Regions from separate parts of the Vibrio profundum genome, predicted to be linked through region 2. Evidence: predicted binding sites of a transcription regulator. Region 2 holds the regulator's gene; the other holds the start of a gene.
What was found. The regulator CRP, encoded in region 2, controls carbon source genes, mostly activating them, when cyclic AMP is high. The targets are predictions, from matches to a motif close to TGTGANNNNNNTCACA.
Positions count from the first base shown of each region.

Region 1: deoD (purine-nucleoside phosphorylase) is a predicted target of CRP. The motif match lies at 2,971-2,986, and genes of this name have one in related genera.

Region 1 covers NZ_JAKJTA010000011.1:91,723-100,042, reverse strand. Annotated here, with positions in the region: gene L4C34_RS12150 (VWA domain-containing protein) at 1-580, shown strand, start outside; gene L4C34_RS12145 (transposase) at 628-2,097, opposite strand; gene deoD (purine-nucleoside phosphorylase) at 2,151-2,861, opposite strand; gene L4C34_RS12135 (substrate-binding periplasmic protein) at 3,262-4,032, shown strand; gene L4C34_RS12130 (hypothetical protein) at 4,181-4,798, shown strand; gene L4C34_RS12125 (quaternary amine ABC transporter ATP-binding protein) at 5,567-6,937, shown strand; gene L4C34_RS12120 (ABC transporter permease) at 6,940-7,776, shown strand; gene L4C34_RS12115 (glycine betaine ABC transporter substrate-binding protein) at 7,782-8,320, shown strand, end outside.
Region 2 covers NZ_JAKJTA010000006.1:141,005-149,324, forward strand. Annotated here, with positions in the region: gene L4C34_RS06660 (ABC transporter ATP-binding protein) at 1-1,052, shown strand, start outside; gene L4C34_RS06665 (TIGR02444 family protein) at 1,052-1,522, shown strand; gene L4C34_RS06670 (YheU family protein) at 1,614-1,841, shown strand; gene L4C34_RS06675 (phosphoribulokinase) at 1,903-2,772, shown strand; gene crp (cAMP-activated global transcriptional regulator CRP) at 3,022-3,654, shown strand; gene L4C34_RS06685 (DUF1338 domain-containing protein) at 3,772-4,563, opposite strand; gene astD (succinylglutamate-semialdehyde dehydrogenase) at 4,587-6,044, opposite strand; gene astA (arginine N-succinyltransferase) at 6,066-7,085, opposite strand; gene L4C34_RS06700 (aspartate aminotransferase family protein) at 7,144-8,320, opposite strand, start outside.

The sequences.
Region 1 (8,320 bases), on a different contig from region 2:
TATAGACAGCAACACTTACGCTGGTTCGATACGCTCAAGCGATGGGGGTAGTGGCACACCACGCGGTCTGTGGGAATTTGATAGTGTCGCGACGCAATTGTCAGGAAGTGGCTACGCTGGCAGCAATATCGACGACAATTTGGAAGAATTACCCGAATATTTTAACTCCCATGATATCAGTGCTACTGAGTTTAACGTCTTAAACCCATTCCACCCAACTCGGCCAGTTGCTCAATATAATCGCTTTATCCATTCTGCGAATGATCTGTATACTCGGGTCAATCGCGTATCTCGAAATTTGGTGGAAGATATGGCGGAAGCGGCACGAAACGAAGGCATTTTCGTGTTTACGCTCGGTTTAGGCTCCTCCCTTACCTCCCCTGCCGGACCAGACAGCGAATTAGGTCAAGATTTACTTTTGAGAATGGCCAATGATCCAGACATGCTAAATGATGTTGACTTATCGGGAGATTTTCAACCAGATCAGATGCGAGGCGTCTATTGCCATGCCGTCGACGAAGATGCGTTGGAACCATGCTTTGATGAAATGTTAGATGTGATTATTCGATTGACCTTGTAGCTGTGCTGTCAGGTTTAGTCACCATCAAAGATTAAATAAACTGCCCGCTAGCTCAGCAATTCTTCCAACGTCATGGCGTGCTGACATAATCCCAGTTTTTGTGCGGCCGTTTGGCCGTTTTTATCTTGATAGCAGAGGTTGTGCCAAGCTTGGAAAATATCTAGCAGTGGCAGCAGGCCACCGGGGCGTAGTCTTCTTCTTGGCTCGTTGATAAAGGCTTGAAAGAGGGACTGGAATCGCTGTTGGTAGAAAAGTATGGCTGTAATCGATGCGTTTTGCAGCCATTTGTCTAGATTTGGATTGTCACCAGCCAAATAACATACGCCTTTTTCTGCTTGCTCTTGGTTTGCCATTCCCCATCGATCGCGCCACCATCCCATATGAACCACGTCAATCTTTTCTATCGCCCGATCTTTATCCCAAAGTGGATCTTCACAAACATACATTAGGTCGACACGCCCTTGTAGGATGCGATTTTTGCAAATGCTGAGTGCAGCAGAGCGAAGCAAAGGATCCTGCGGCATAAAAAGAGAAAGGCGCTTGTTTTCATCACAAGTTTCGAGGACGTTCAGGTAATGCGCGTATGAAGTATATTGCGGGCGGATCAAAACGCCAATCGAAGGGTAATGAAAGCGTGTTAAATCGCCAAGCGGGCTCTCGACATTGTTGCGGGCGAGGATCGCTTGATACTGAAGTTCAACCCGTTCAAGCAAGCTGTCGGCGGTTTTATTCGACTCGGGCAGGGCGTTGACTTGATAGTCTCGCGCTAGAACCGACGCGTTGTCTTGGTAAGGGTCATGGTCTGCATTACCAGTCGCTAAATCGTTAGCAGAGTAATTGATATGCTGACGATAAATGTAACCGCTGTTGGCTTCCCCCGTGACCAGCCAAAACACACCGTTATCGCTGTTTGGTTGCAGTTTGGAGTAATTGGATGCCATGACATAATGCTTTGTTTTCTGCAGCCATCGGGCATCGAAATTGGCTAATCTCCGCCGGCACCGACTGGCGATATGTTGAAGGTGATCGTAGAAAGTCTTCGGTTTTATATCGACTTTTCGGCATATTTCCCGCACCGAATAGCCGGTAAAAAGCATGGCTAGGATTTGTTGTTGTAAGTGGTTTTTCGGGTTTTCTCCCGACCATTTGTCAACAAAGGTGGCTTGGCACTGCTTGCAACGGTAACGCTGTCTATCACCACTGAAGCCAAAGGCGTGGTAAAGGTGTTTGTGGGTATAAACAGGCAGGTTGTGATTGGTACACGATTGATTGCGGCATGAGGGCACGCCATCGTGATGCAGCTCTTTCAAACGCAAAGATTCGAGCAGGACTTGGTGGTTATTGAGTAGTGGTGGAAACGCGCCGCACTTTCGACACACCATCGTTGGACGTGTCGGGTCTTGATGTTGGAAAATATAGTCATGGGGATTGCTTGAGCCAAAATTTTCGCAGGCAAGCGTTTTACAGAAATTGAGTTGCAGCCCTTCAGCAGGTATGGGTAGTCGATTATCGCTCACCTTATTCCCCTTTGAAGGAAGCTCTGCCCAACGTATTAGGCAGAGCCTTCAGATTACACGTTGATCGCAGTTTCTAGCGCAACATTCATCATTTCGTTGAACGACTTTTGGCGTTCTTCTGAGCTTAGTTTCTCACCACGTAGGATGTGATCAGAAACAGTCAGGATGGTTAGTGCTTTCGCGCCTAGATCAGCCGCAACACCGTAGATACCTGCTGCTTCCATGTCGACACCTAGCATGCCTAGTTTCTTCATTTTCTCAAAAATTTCTGGCTCTGGGCTGTAGAATAGGTCAGCTGAGAATACGTTACCTACTTTTACAGAAACTTCTTGTGCACGCGCTTGAGCAACAGCTGTTTCTAGTAATTCAAAGTCGGCGATCGCTGCGAAGTCGTGGCTGTTGAAGCGGATACGGTTAACTTTTGAATCAGTAGATGCGCCCATAGCGATCACTACGTCCATTAGGTTAACGTCGTCACGTACAGCGCCACAGCTGCCCACACGAATGATATTTTTTACGCCATATTCAGCGATTAGCTCGTGAACATAGATACATGCAGAAGGGATACCCATACCGTGACCCATAACAGACACTTTCTTACCTTTGTAAGTGCCGGTATAGCCGAACATGTTACGTACGTCACACACTTGTTGCACGTCTTCTAGGAAGTTTTCTGCGATGTATTTTGCACGCAGTGGATCGCCAGGCATTAGGACAGTTTCAGCGAAATCGCCCATTTGAGCATTAATGTGAGGGGTAGTCATAAGAGGTAACTCCAATTATAAATATTTGACAGTGGCGCATGTGAGAGCACCGTCGTTGGCTTTGGACCTTGAATTTTTGGCAATCTTATCGATATTTTTCATATCTACGTGAGATCGTCATCACATTTTATGCTGATGTGAAAGGAATTCAAGCAACCTATTACTAATTCTGTTGAAAAATTTCGGTGTAGCGTCGCCGCTTGAAGTTCGAGTGCCTGTTTGTTGGTCGCCTACAGGTCGTGACGCGGCTCAAGGTGCCTAGGTTCTTACCTATGTACCTACGCGGATCTACACCGTGAACTATACTGGTTTTGAACTTGTATTTTCCGGATCAAATCGAGGAACCGCCGTGGATTTAAAGAGGTGGCATAGATCGAGGTGGCTTATTATTGTCGGTAGCATGATTTCCATCCCTCTTGCTGCTTCCCCAGATCTGAAAGACTCAACAGATCAATCTTTGACTGTCGCGACTATTAACCTTCCGCCGCTTTTAGGGCAAGACAAAGGCCTACTGGTCGATATTGTCCGGCAAGCATTCGCTTCCCAAGGGGTTAAAACTACTTTTATTATCTATCCCTTATCGCGAATTTCATGGAGCATATCAAAAGAGAAGCACTGCAGTACGGTAGGGTCGCTGCACTGGTTTAACGAAAATAAACGTAAGGGTCTTACAGCAGAAGCACTCTATAATGTCACCTCGCATTTTTTTTACTTGAAGTCTAAATACCCTTTAGGTCTTGAACCACTGAGCTCGCCTAAATTTAAAGAGTATCGAATTGGAACAATGCGAGGTGGAGCGATTGAAAGAGCCCTTAAGGTAAAAGGGATTGCCTCGAATCTTGAACTCGTAAAATCCATGCAGCAAAACGTCAAAAAGGTCGTGCTTGGCCGGTTAGATATGTTTGTGAGCCCATTACTCCCAGGGTTAGCGGCTATTGAACATTCTTATCCAAACAGGGCGTCTGAATTTACTTATTCGAAACAACGTTTATTTCGGCTACCAACTCAAATGATCTTCAGTGAGCAGTGCAAAGACAGGATAACCCAATTCAGGCGAGGGCTTCACCATCTGCAAAGTACTGGGCAATACAAACAAATCATTCAATCTTATTTCTTTGGACAACCTGTCCCTGAATACGTCTACACACAACCGGTTGATTTGGGAAACTAAGGCTCACGTATAAGCGCCACTTCAGCTCCAATCTTCGAGGAAAATGTAGACGAATGGAGAGTATTGTTAGATGAACTATAGTGTATCTATATGTTTAGGGTAAGTGAGACGCATGATGATTAGAATTGTATGTGGTTTGGGGCTCATTATGAGTTCCTTTTCGGTGATGGCTACCGAAGTTATCACCAATATTATTCCTGGGTTGCATGATAAAAAAGGGACGGGTGAGTATGACCTCATCATTAAGCAGGTCGCATCGGTACAATTGGTGCCATTGCCCACTATTCGTGCAGAGCAGTCTTTTCAACGTAGTAGTGATAAGTGCTTTTCTCCCGCCAACAAGAACCCGGACTTTTACCCTAACTATATAAATAGTGACATCATTGAAAGTAAGCCTATGGGAATCGCAAAAGTGTATATTTTCACTGCACTCGGTAAACCTGTCATTTCAAGTTTGTCAGAGCTCAAAGGAAAAAAAGTAGGTGCTAGGCTGGGATTCTCCTATGGGAATAAGGTGGATACATCTGGTGTCAAACTGACGTTAGTTAATTCTCTTGATAAAAACATAAAGAAATTACAGAGCGGTCGGATCGACGCGATGATTGACTTTGTACCCGATGTTTATCTTGCCTTGGAGTCTTTAGGTTTACCCGAACTACCGCATGATAAAAGTAACCCTGTAGCGGTGCATAACGATAGTGTCATTTGTAAGAAGGCGGCTCAAACCGAACAGTTTATTGCGGAACTCAATCAGAAAATTAAATGACAGAGGTATTAGTCGAGGTGTAGTCAAATGACGCCAAAAGAGAAAGACATTTGGCAATACTCTTTCGACTCCACGTACGTACGAGTCAGCGCATTTTTACCCAGCGTATTGATTGGATAGAGCCATATAATCGAAGAAGCCTAAAGGGGGAATTGAACGAATTGTACACCAAGATCTAGTGTAGAGACTCAAGGGATTCTCACCATAAAAATATTCAATGTGGGTGAAGTGGTCGCCGCGACCATTCAGGTAATATAGTAATATTTATCCACGTTTTTTGCCTATTCCTGCAATGTTTCTTGCACCAATAGGATGCCCCTTTTTGGCCGCGGCCATGTCAATCTTATTGATTTTTCATATTTTAAGTATCGTATCATTCATATTACCCATCAATTAAATGAGCCGTTCAAAAAAACTTCACAAACAACGATATTCGAACGTTTGGCTAACTAATTTCATGTATTTCAATAGGTTATTTATTTTCAAAAATTGACAGAACTATCAGGCTTGCTGCTTTTTTAAGTTTCGAATTTGAATAGTTGCATGGAACTTCGTACCATTTATAGCGTTTTTTAACCTGCGTGTTTATATGTTGTTACGAGAGAAATTGTGTCAAAGCCAAACTAGCTTCAGCACTCTCTTGTTGGCGTTTGTTATCTATGCCACCGGCTTTTTGGATTGACTACTAGCCGTATTATTTGGCTAGATTAGTGACTGAATTAGCCGTCACTACAGCATAAACCTAGCCATACAAGACAGGAGTTGTATATGGCCCCCCAACAGACTGAAGCTGCCGCCTCAGTAGAACCATCCATGCAAAGCTTAGAAGCGACTGACGCTGAAGAGCAATGTGAGCCCAGCTCGAAGTCAGACGACCAGAATCCAGCCACCCCAGCGGTTGAAGTTAAGGCACTGTATAAAGTGTTCGGTAGTTCAGCTAAGCAAGCTTTATCACTTGCCGACCAAGGGATGTCTAAACAGGATATCTTGCAAAAAACAGGTGCAGTTCTCGGTATTCACGGCGCTGACTTCGCAATCAAAAAACGTGAAATCTTTGTAGTAATGGGTTTATCCGGTAGCGGTAAATCAACCCTCATTCGCTGCCTGAACCGTCTGATTGAGCCGAGTCGAGGCGAAGTATTGATCGACGGGCAGAACATCCTAGCGATGACTAACAAGCAATTGAACGAAGTTCGCCGAAACAAAATCTCTATGGTGTTCCAGAACTTTGGCTTGTTTCCTCATCGAAACGTATTGAACAATGTCGAATATGGACTAGAAGTATCTGGCGTTGACAAAGAGACTCGAAAAGCTAAAGCGAAAACGGCGCTAGGCTTAGTGGGATTGACCGATTATGAAGCGAGCTATCCCGGTGAGCTTAGTGGCGGAATGCAGCAAAGGGTTGGGCTTGCTCGTGCCTTAGCCAATGATCCTGAAATTTTGCTTATGGATGAAGCTTTCAGTGCGCTAGATCCTTTGATCCGTACTGAAATGCAAGATGAGCTGCTTGAGCTGCAAGCCAAGATGCATAAAACCATCGTGTTTATTACACACGATCTGGACGAAGCGCTAAAAATCGGCGACCGAATTGCCATTATGAAAAATGGCCGAGTTGTCCAAGTTGGTACGCCTGAGGAGATTTTAACTCAGCCAGCAGACGACTATGTCGCTAGCTTCGTACAGCAAGTGGATCGCTCTAAAGTGATCACGGCAGCCTCAATCATGAAGAAAGCGCCAAGCATGACCTTGCCTCAAAGCGGCAGCCGTGTGGCAGTAAGAATGATGGAGAAGCACAAAACCACTCATTTGTTTGCAGTAGATAGTAACCGACATCTACAAGGCTTGCTGACTCTGGAAGATTGTTTGTCACTCGATAAAGCGCAGATCTCTTCAGTAAACTCCAAATTAAGACGTGACATTATGGTGGCGTCTAGCGATACCGCTATCTCTGACCTTCTTGGTTCAGCGCTTGAATCTGAGCACCCACTCGCGGTGACCGACGAAGAAGGGCGTTTCTTGGGGCAAATCGACCAAGCGACTGTCTTGGCTGAAGTGGTGGAAAGCGATAACGGGGAAGGGCCTACTACTCTTGCTCAATACCGTAAGACACTAACGACTAACGAACCAAGCAAGGCTTAATTATGATGAGAATTGATATCGGTGATGGCTTTGCTGCCGCGATTAACTGGATGACTACCCATATGAGCGGCTTTTTTGACGCGATGAGTACGGTCATTCTTGCTTTGGTTAACGGGTTGAGCTTTATCTTTGAGGCGCCTAATGCCTTTGTCATGATAGCTATAATGGCCGTCATTGCTTGGTTTAGTTCGGGTAAGAGAATGGCGCTGTTTACTGTATTGGGTATGGCGCTTATTCAGAACTTGGGCTTGTGGACACAAACGATGGAAACTTTGTCGTTAATCATCGCCGCAGTGATCTTCTCGCTTGCGATTGGACTCCCACTTGGGATTTGGTCTGCAAAAAGTGACACTGTTGAGCGCGTGATGCGTCCCCTCATGGATTTCATGCAAACGCTACCTGCTTTTGTTTATCTGATTCCTGCCGTGATGCTCTTTAGTCTTGGACCGGTTCCTGGCGTACTGGCAACTTTGATTTTCTCACTTCCACCAGTCGTGAGATTGACCAACCTTGGTATTCGCCAAGTGCCAAAAGAGATCAAAGAAGCGGCGATTGCTTTTGGCTCATCGCCATGGCAAATCCTGTTTAAAGCAGAGCTTCCACAAGCGATTCCAACCATTATGGCTGGGGTTAACCAGACGATTATGCTAGCACTCTCTATGGTGGTAATTGCAGGCATGATCGGTGCTGGTGGTTTAGGTAATGAAGTACTAAAAGGGATCACCCAGCTCAGACTCAATGTTGGTTTTGAGGGTGGGGTGGCTATCGTGATACTTGCCGTGTATTTGGACCGAGTCACTCAGGCTCTTGGCGGCAAACGCAATAATACTAAAGGATAAAAGTAATGAATATAACGAAGAAGGTACGAGTATGTATCGCTAGTGCGCTAGTGGTCGTGTCGGCATTGGGCTTGACCGCATGTGGCGAGAAAAAGGCACCGGAAAGCAAGACCGCGAAATTGGTCTACGTTAACTGGGCTGAAGGTGTTGCTTATACCCATTTAGCAAAAGTCGTGCTGACAGACAAAATGGGTTACGACGTAAACCTAACTGCCGCCGATGTTGGTCCTGCTTATATCTCAGTTGCTCAAGGCAAATACGATGCCTTGATGGAAAGCTGGCCAGATCTACAGCAATCTTATCTGGATCGCTTTGGTAAAAAGCTTGAAAATCTAGGAAGTGTTTACAATGGAACCGAAGTTGGTCTAGTTGTACCTGACTACGTGACTATCGACAAGATCTCTCAGCTAAAAGCGAATGCCGCTAAATTTAACAACCAAATCGTTGGTATCGATGCGGGTGCAGGCATGATGAGCGATGTTGAGAACAAGATCATCCCACAATACGGTTTGACCGACATGAAGCTACTTGCATCTAGTGGCCC
Region 2 (8,320 bases):
TTCCCGCTCAGTTTGATAACCCATTTAGCTTTGAATTCAAGCAACCTGACGCGCTTCCAAATCCAATATTGAGGATGGATCACGTATCCGCAGGCTACGAAGACAACCTAATTCTAGAGAAAATTCGTTTAAACCTCGTCCCCGGCAGCCGTATTGGATTGCTCGGCAGAAATGGCGCAGGTAAATCGACGTTAATCAAATTATTATCGGGGGAGTTGATACCGCAAAGCGGCGAGTTTATTTACTCACAAGGGGTCAAAATTGGTTATTTTGCTCAGCATCAGCTTGAAACCCTGCACCCTGAAGAATCGCCTTTGCAACATATGATGCAAATCGCACCCAAGCATACCGAACAGCAACTGCGTGATTACTTAGGCAGCTTCGGCTTTCAAGGCGAGAAATCGCTTGAGAAAGTAGCTCCATTTTCTGGGGGCGAAAAAGCCCGCCTCGTGCTAGCGCTGATTGTCTGGGGTAAACCCAACTTATTGCTGCTCGATGAACCGACCAACCACCTTGATTTGGATATGCGTCAAGCGCTGACATTAGCTCTGCAGTCATTTGAAGGCGCCATGGTCATTGTCAGCCACGACCGTTATTTGCTGCGTGCGACCACAGACGAGCTATATTTGGTTGATAACCGCCAAGTTGCACCGTTTAACGATGACCTCACTGGCTATTATAAATGGCTCACGGAACAACAAAAGCTGACGCGAAAGGCTAATCAAGCCCCAAGCTTGGAAAAAGATACCAGCCACAGCGCCGCCTCCAAAAAAGAGCAAAAGCGTAAGGAAGCAGAGTTTCGTAAGCTTACTGCACCAATTCGCAAAACTCTGACCAAATTGGAAAAAGAAATGGATAGACTGCAGCAACAGTTAAGCGAGGCCGAAGAGCAATTAGTAGAGGCTTCCTTATATGAAGCAGAAAATAAGACTAAACTTAACCAAGTACTCAGCGCACAAGCCAGTAGTAAGTCTAAACTTGAGGAAGTCGAGCTAGAATGGATGTCGCTGCAAGAAGAACTCGAAAATATGGAACAGGAACTCAACGCGTAATGACGGTGAAGTCTGCTAGCATGCCATTAACCTTAGAAAGGTTGTGGCAGTTTAGCTTGCAATACTACGGAATAAGGCAAGTTAAAAACGCTTGTTTAGAATTACAGAACCACTTTCGGGGCAATGTGAATTTACTGCTATTGCTCAAGTGGCTTGATGAGCAGCAAATAGCATTTCAAGAGCAAGACTGGCACCAAGTGGAGACCTGCGTAGGGCGTACGGAGGCTCTGCTGCACAATTTTCGTCAGCTAAGGCGACAATATAAACAGCATCTCCCTGACTCTCTCTACCGAGAGTCACTCCAGTTTGAGCTGCAACTTGAAAAGCAGCAGCAATCCGACTTGGTTGCCTGTGTGAATAGCTTAGGCCTCATCAGCCCCACAACCACACCGTTAACCTTGAGCTATTGTCGGCAGCTTGGTGCAGAGCGCCTCTATCCCATCTTTAGCAATGCCAAAGTAAGCAGTTAGCCTCATATGTACACTCTCAGCAGGGTAGGTTTTTTGCTATCGGCTCAGGTATACTGCTGCCCTCGCTCAACTTACCCCTTAAAAGCTTGATATGATCATACCTTGGCAACAGCTCGAAACTGAGACACTAGACAACCTCATTCATGAGTTTGTACTACGTGAAGGCACCGACTACGGAACAGAAGAATTCTCGCTACAAAATAAAGTCGACCAAGTAAAAATACAGCTAAAAAATAATGAAGCGGTCATCGTGTATTCAGAGCTGCATGAATCGGTAAACATTCAGCTTCGTCATACATTTCAAGGCAATATTTCATAGCCAAGCCAGTTCCTGCTATAGTCATTCGCCAAAGGCAATTATCGAATAGACAGGGCTCGTCATGTCAGCAAAGCACCCCATTATCGCCGTCACCGGTTCATCAGGAGCTGGAACGACCACCACATCGGAAGCGTTTAGAAAGATGTTCAATATGATGAACATCAAGCCTGCATGGGTAGAAGGTGACAGTTTCCATCAATTCACTCGCCCCGAGATGGACGTGGAGATCCGTAAAGCCCGCGAACAAGGGCGGCACATCAGCTACTTCGGACCACAAGCCAATAATTTCACCACGCTGGAGCAATTTTTCAAAACCTTTGGTAAGGAAGGAGTCGGCCAAGTACGCCGCTACTTACACACCTTTGATGAGGCCGTACCCTACAATCAAATGCCCGGCACGTTTACTCCTTGGCAAGACTTACCCACCAATACCGATGTATTGTTCTACGAAGGCTTGCACGGGGGGGTCGTAGATGGTGACGTCAATGTCGCCCAACATGTCGATCTACTAATTGGCATGGTGCCCATTGTTAACCTTGAGTGGATACAGAAATTTGTCCGTGACACCCGTGACCGCGGCCACTCACGAGAAGCCGTGATGGACTCCATCGTGCGTTCTATGGACGACTACCTAAACTACATCACCCCACAATTCTCTCGTACTCATATCAATTTCCAGCGTGTTCCAACCGTTGATACTTCCAATCCACTCAATGCCAAAGGCATCCCCAGCCTCGATGAAAGCTTTGTGGTCATCCGGTTACGCGGAATGAAAAACGTCGATTTTCCATACCTGCTCGCTATGATTGATGGCTCATTCATGTCGCGTCATAACACGCTTGTCGTTCCTGGGGGCAAAATGAGCTTTGCCATGGAGCTGATCGTACGACCAATTTTGCAACAGTTGATCGAGACGGGTAAAATAGGCTAGAGTGCTCAAGATTTAGCCACGAATGACACTGAGTTCTCATAGCGTGATCTTAGGCACGTTTTTGCCTATAAAATGCGCGCCTCCGAGCCATTTAAATCAAGAAATTCTGTGGCAAAAAGGATACTATCAGAAAGGAAACACAAGATAGCTTGCGGCATAAGGAAACTATTTTGTCCTGATAGACCAGGTTTCTGGTCTGGCTAAATTATGGAACACGGCAAGCATCACCTGCAGAGGAAGTGAGATATTATGGTTCTAGGTAAACCTCAAACCGACCCAACATTAGAGTGGTTTCTTTCACATTGTCATATTCATAAGTACCCTTCAAAGAGCACGTTGATCCATGCGGGCGAGAAGGCGGAAACGTTGTATTACATTGTTAAAGGATCTGTTGCGGTTCTGATAAAAGACGAAGAAGGCAAGGAGATGATCCTGTCTTACCTCAACCAAGGTGATTTCATCGGCGAACTTGGTCTATTTGAAGAAGATCAAGAACGTACAGCCTGGGTAAGAGCTAAATCTCCATGCGAAGTTGCTGAAATTTCTTTTAAGAAATTCCGTCAGCTTATCCAAGTTAACCCTGACATCCTGATGCGTCTGTCTTCACAGATTGCGAGCAGATTGAAAGTGACTAGCCAAAAAGTTGGCGATTTAGCTTTCCTAGATGTGACGGGCCGTATTGCCCAAACACTGCTTAATCTGGCGAAACAACCGGATGCAATGACCCACCCTGATGGCATGCAAATCAAAATCACTCGCCAAGAAATTGGCCAGATTGTTGGTTGCTCCCGCGAAACTGTTGGTCGTATCCTTAAAATGCTAGAAGAGCAGAATCTGATTTCTGCGCACGGTAAAACGATCGTCGTATACGGCACTCGTTAATCACCTAGCAATTAAAGATGCAGACAATAAAGCCACCTCATTGAGGTGGCTTTATGTTTTAGCAAAGAGCGAGTTTTCACACTCACCCTTCCTTCATCTTTTTATAAATCAATATTATCAAAGATTAGTGCTTTCAAAGATCTTATCTGCAGACGCTGCAACAAAGCCTGGGTATAGCTCGCCATTGGCCATAGCGTAACGCTTAGCAAATTCGTAGAACCCACCCGGCACTTCATGCTGACCATCGCTAAATGTCACCACGACTTTATCAGCCATCGTCGATGATTGTTCTAACAAAACTTCAGGCGACCCTTTTACTTCTCCACCCGATTGATTAATTGCAAAACCAGATTGTGTCAGGTAATCGTTCACTTGTTTGACTTGCTCGAAGCGATTGAGCTGGTTAACGCTCACCGTAAAGTGATTAGCACCATAACCATGAACCGACAACCAAGCGGCGTATTCGCTACTCTTAGCAAGGCACTGATAGTCATCGAAGCTGATGTCCCATAAACGCCCAGCCGATAGAAACTCATGTGAGTGTAAACGCTGTGAATCGACTTGTTGTACCAAGCGCTCAACAATAGCTTGCGCTTGGCTCGGTAATTTCTCTACCAACAATTCACTGATGAACACCTTAGGCTGATTAGCATCAGGGTGTTCATAATGCTTTGCTACCAAATGCTTGCTTTCAAAAACATAATCACCACATTCTTGATAGCCCAATGCTAAGAAAGGCGCAGCCAACACCTCAAGGCCAACAGGCGCGAGATTAAAGGTGCGCAATGCAATATGGTCGTTAATCAGGGTCGTCTCTTCTTGCAGCAGCTTGTGAACACGCTCAGCCGATGGGCATAGGCGCTCAATATAGTCATTCCAGAGAGATTGAAATAATATCGACGGTGTCATTACCGACTCCTCTTCTCATCACACTAAAGTTTGATACCTGGACTCAAAGTGTCTGGCAGCATCGTTGATGCTCCCTCCATTGAAGCCATTGGATAGGCACAGTAATCCGCCGCATAGTAAGCGCTTGGTCGTAAGTTACCAGATGCCCCAGGACCACCAAATGGTGCATCACCACTCGCGCCTGTCAATTGACGGTTACGATTCACGATACCCGCGCGAATATGATCAACGAAGTAATCCCACTCAGAATCATCGGTAGACACTAAGCCCGCTGACAGGCCAAAACGCGTGTCATTAGCAAGCGTGACCGCTTGTTCTAAGGTGCGATAGCGAACAACCTGTAGTAAAGGCCCAAAGTACTCTTCATCAGGCAACTCAGCGATATCGGTGACATCAATAATACCCGGCGAAACAAAGGCGGCCTCACCTGCTCTGGCAGGCAAAATTGATTTACCGCCTAGTGACACAAGATTGGCCTGTGCGTCGAGAATAACTTGCGCGGCTTGCTGAGAAATTTGCGGTCCCATGAAAGGCGCTGGCTCGGCAAATGGCTGATCAACAATGATTTCCTTCGCTGCAGTGAGTAATTTACTTAGTAGCTGGTCCCCTTTGTTTCCTTCTGGAACATATAAGCGGCGTGCGCACGTACAGCGCTGACCAGCACTAATAAATGCCGATTGTACTATGGTGTATACCGTGGCATCCAAATCTCCATATTGCTCAGAAATCACCATTGGGTTATTGCCACCCATTTCCAATGCGAGCATTTTATCTGGCTGGCCTGCGAATTGGCGGTGCAATATATGCCCGGTATTCGCACTGCCGGTAAAGAGTACGCCATCAATACCTTTGGCATTGGCTAGCGCGATACCGGTTTCTTTTGCGCCTTGTACTAAGTTGACAACGCCAGCAGGTAAGCCCGCTTCTTGCCATAGTTTCATGACAAATTCGCCCGTCCACGGTGTCAATTCTGAAGGCTTAAACACCACGGTGTTACCAGCTAAGAGTGCTGGCACAATATGCCCATTAGGCAAATGTCCGGGGAAGTTATAAGGACCAAAAACGGCCATCACACCTAGTGGTCGGTGGCGCAGCACTACTTGATTGCCAGCAACTTCACGAGTCGCAGCTCCAGTTCTGTCATGATAAGCACGAATAGATATCGCGATTTTACCCGCCATTGCCGCCGCTTCAGTGCGAGTTTCCCAAATAGGCTTACCCGTCTCTTTAGCAATGATTTCCGCTATCGTTTCACTGTTCGCTTTTACTTTGTCAGCAAAAGCCTGCACCAGTTGCTCACGTTCTGCCAAACTGGTTTTCTTCCAGCGTACAAAAGCGGCACGCGCCGCTTCAACCGCCGCATCGACTTGCACTGGCGTTGCACTCTTACCGTGCCAAATTTGTTGATTATCGTAAGGGCTGAGAGAGGCAATCACTTCACCCGCCCCTTCCTGCCATTGCCCACCAATCCACTGAGTCATCACTTTATCCTCAAAATAAACTTAAACTGCCAACATTCTGACTTTATCGCCTTCGGCTATCTCTAATGCCGACGCAACTTTACTATCCAAAATGACACTATCTGTCGCCTGATCGTAGGCCGCCTTTGCTACCGTCGCTCGGAAGTTTTCAAACGAGGTGTTAGCAATCAAATAGTCTTGCGAGCTAGAATGCTCGGAGATTTGTACGCTTGCTCTGAACGAATGGCGAACCGATTCAATATTCGATAAGTCACATTCGACTGACGGGCCCCCATCAAAAATGTCGACATAATTACGGCAGCTAAAACCTTCTTTTTCTAATAGACGTAAAGCAGGTTTAGTGTTCTCGTGAACTTGGCCGATAACCGCTTGCGCTTCTTCGCTCAATAAATTGATATAGATAGGCAGCTTAGGCATCAAATCGGCGATGAAGCCTTTTTTCCCGATACCAGTCAGATAATCAGCAAGAGTAAAATCAATCGAGAAAAAGTGCTCTTGCAACCATTGCCAGAATGGTGAATTACCATCGTCATCCGACACTCCACGCATTTCAGCAAAAATGGTTTCAGAAAAGCGATGAGGGTGCTCTGCCATCATCAAAAAACGGCATTTAGACATTAAACGGCCGTTGAGCCCGTGACGAAAATCTTCTCGTAAGAACAGGGTGCAAATTTCACTGCAACCTGTGTAGTTGTTGCCAAACGTCAAGAGTTTCACAACATTGTTCACGCCAAGCTTTGGCGATGAATGCACAACTTTACTAATGTGGTATGAGTAGAATGGCACATCCCAGCCAATCGATGCTTCAATACCTGTGGTTCCGGCAACTTCTCCCGTCTCGCTATCGAAACCCACCATCAAGTAACCTTCGTCTCCCGGTTCCGTGACTTCTGGCTTGTTAAAGCTGTATTCGGAATGAGTAATACGGTTAGTCAATAATTCTTCGTTAACCGGAAGAGAAGTGAACCCATAGCCAGACTCTTCTGCGCATGTATGCAGCGCGTCATAATCTGCCATAGAAATAGGACGTACAACCAGCATCGTTATTCCCTCCTGATGCAAGTTTGGCTCGCCGCTGTCACAGCAAGCCAAATAGAGATTAAACTAACGACGCGATCGCTTTATCTAATTTAGCCAGACCTTCTTCGATGTCTTTTTTATCAATCACCAATGATGGGGTGAAGCGAACGACATTCGCTCCAGCAACCAACACCATTAGGCCATGCTGGCCAGCGGCGACTAACACTTCACGCGCTCGTCCTTGCCAATTTTCATTCAGTGCCGCGCCAATCAATAGACCTTTACCACGCACTTCACTAAAAATTTGGTACTTATCATTAATTTTAGCCAAACCTTGGCGTAGAAGCTCTTCTCGCTCTTTGACGCCTTGTAAAGTCTCTGGTTGGCTGACAACATCAACCACAGCTTCCGCAACCGCACACGCTAATGGGTTACCACCATAAGTGGAACCGTGAGTACCAATCTTCATATGCGTTGCAAGTTCACTCGTCGTTAACATCGCACCGATAGGAAAACCGCCACCGAGCGATTTCGCTGTGCTTAGAATATCCGGTGTTACACCCAATCCTTGATAGGCATAGAAATCACCAGTACGGCCATTCCCCGTTTGAACTTCATCGAAAATTAGCAGCGCATTGTGCTTATCACACAATTCACGTACCGTTTGCACAAACTCGTCCGTCGGCGACACAATACCGCCTTCACCTTGCAATGGCTCCATCATCACCGCACACGTGCGATCAGACATATGCGCCTTGAGTTCTTCCACGTCGTTATAAGTCAGGTGTGTCACGTCACCAGGTTTAGGACCGAAACCATCTGAATAGGCTTCTTGACCACCAACGGTCACGGTAAAGAAAGTACGACCATGAAAACCCTGTTTAAAGGCAATGATTTCCGATTTGTGCTCACCGTGTACGTCAGCAGCCCAGCGGCGTGCAAGCTTGAGTGCTGCTTCATTGGCCTCTGCGCCTGAGTTGGCGAAGAAAACTTTTTCAGCAAAACTAACTTGAGTTAATTTCTGTGCTAAGCGCAATGCAGGCTCATTCGTCATAACGTTGCTTAAATGCCACAGCTTGTTAGATTGCTCTTGTAAGGCATTCACCATAGCCGGGTGGCAATGTCCTAAGCAACTCACCGCGATACCACCAGCAAAGTCGATAAACTCGTTTCCTTGCTGATCCCAAACACGAGCGCCTTCGCCTTTTACTGGAATCATTTGCATTGGGTTATAACAAGGCACCATAACCTCATCA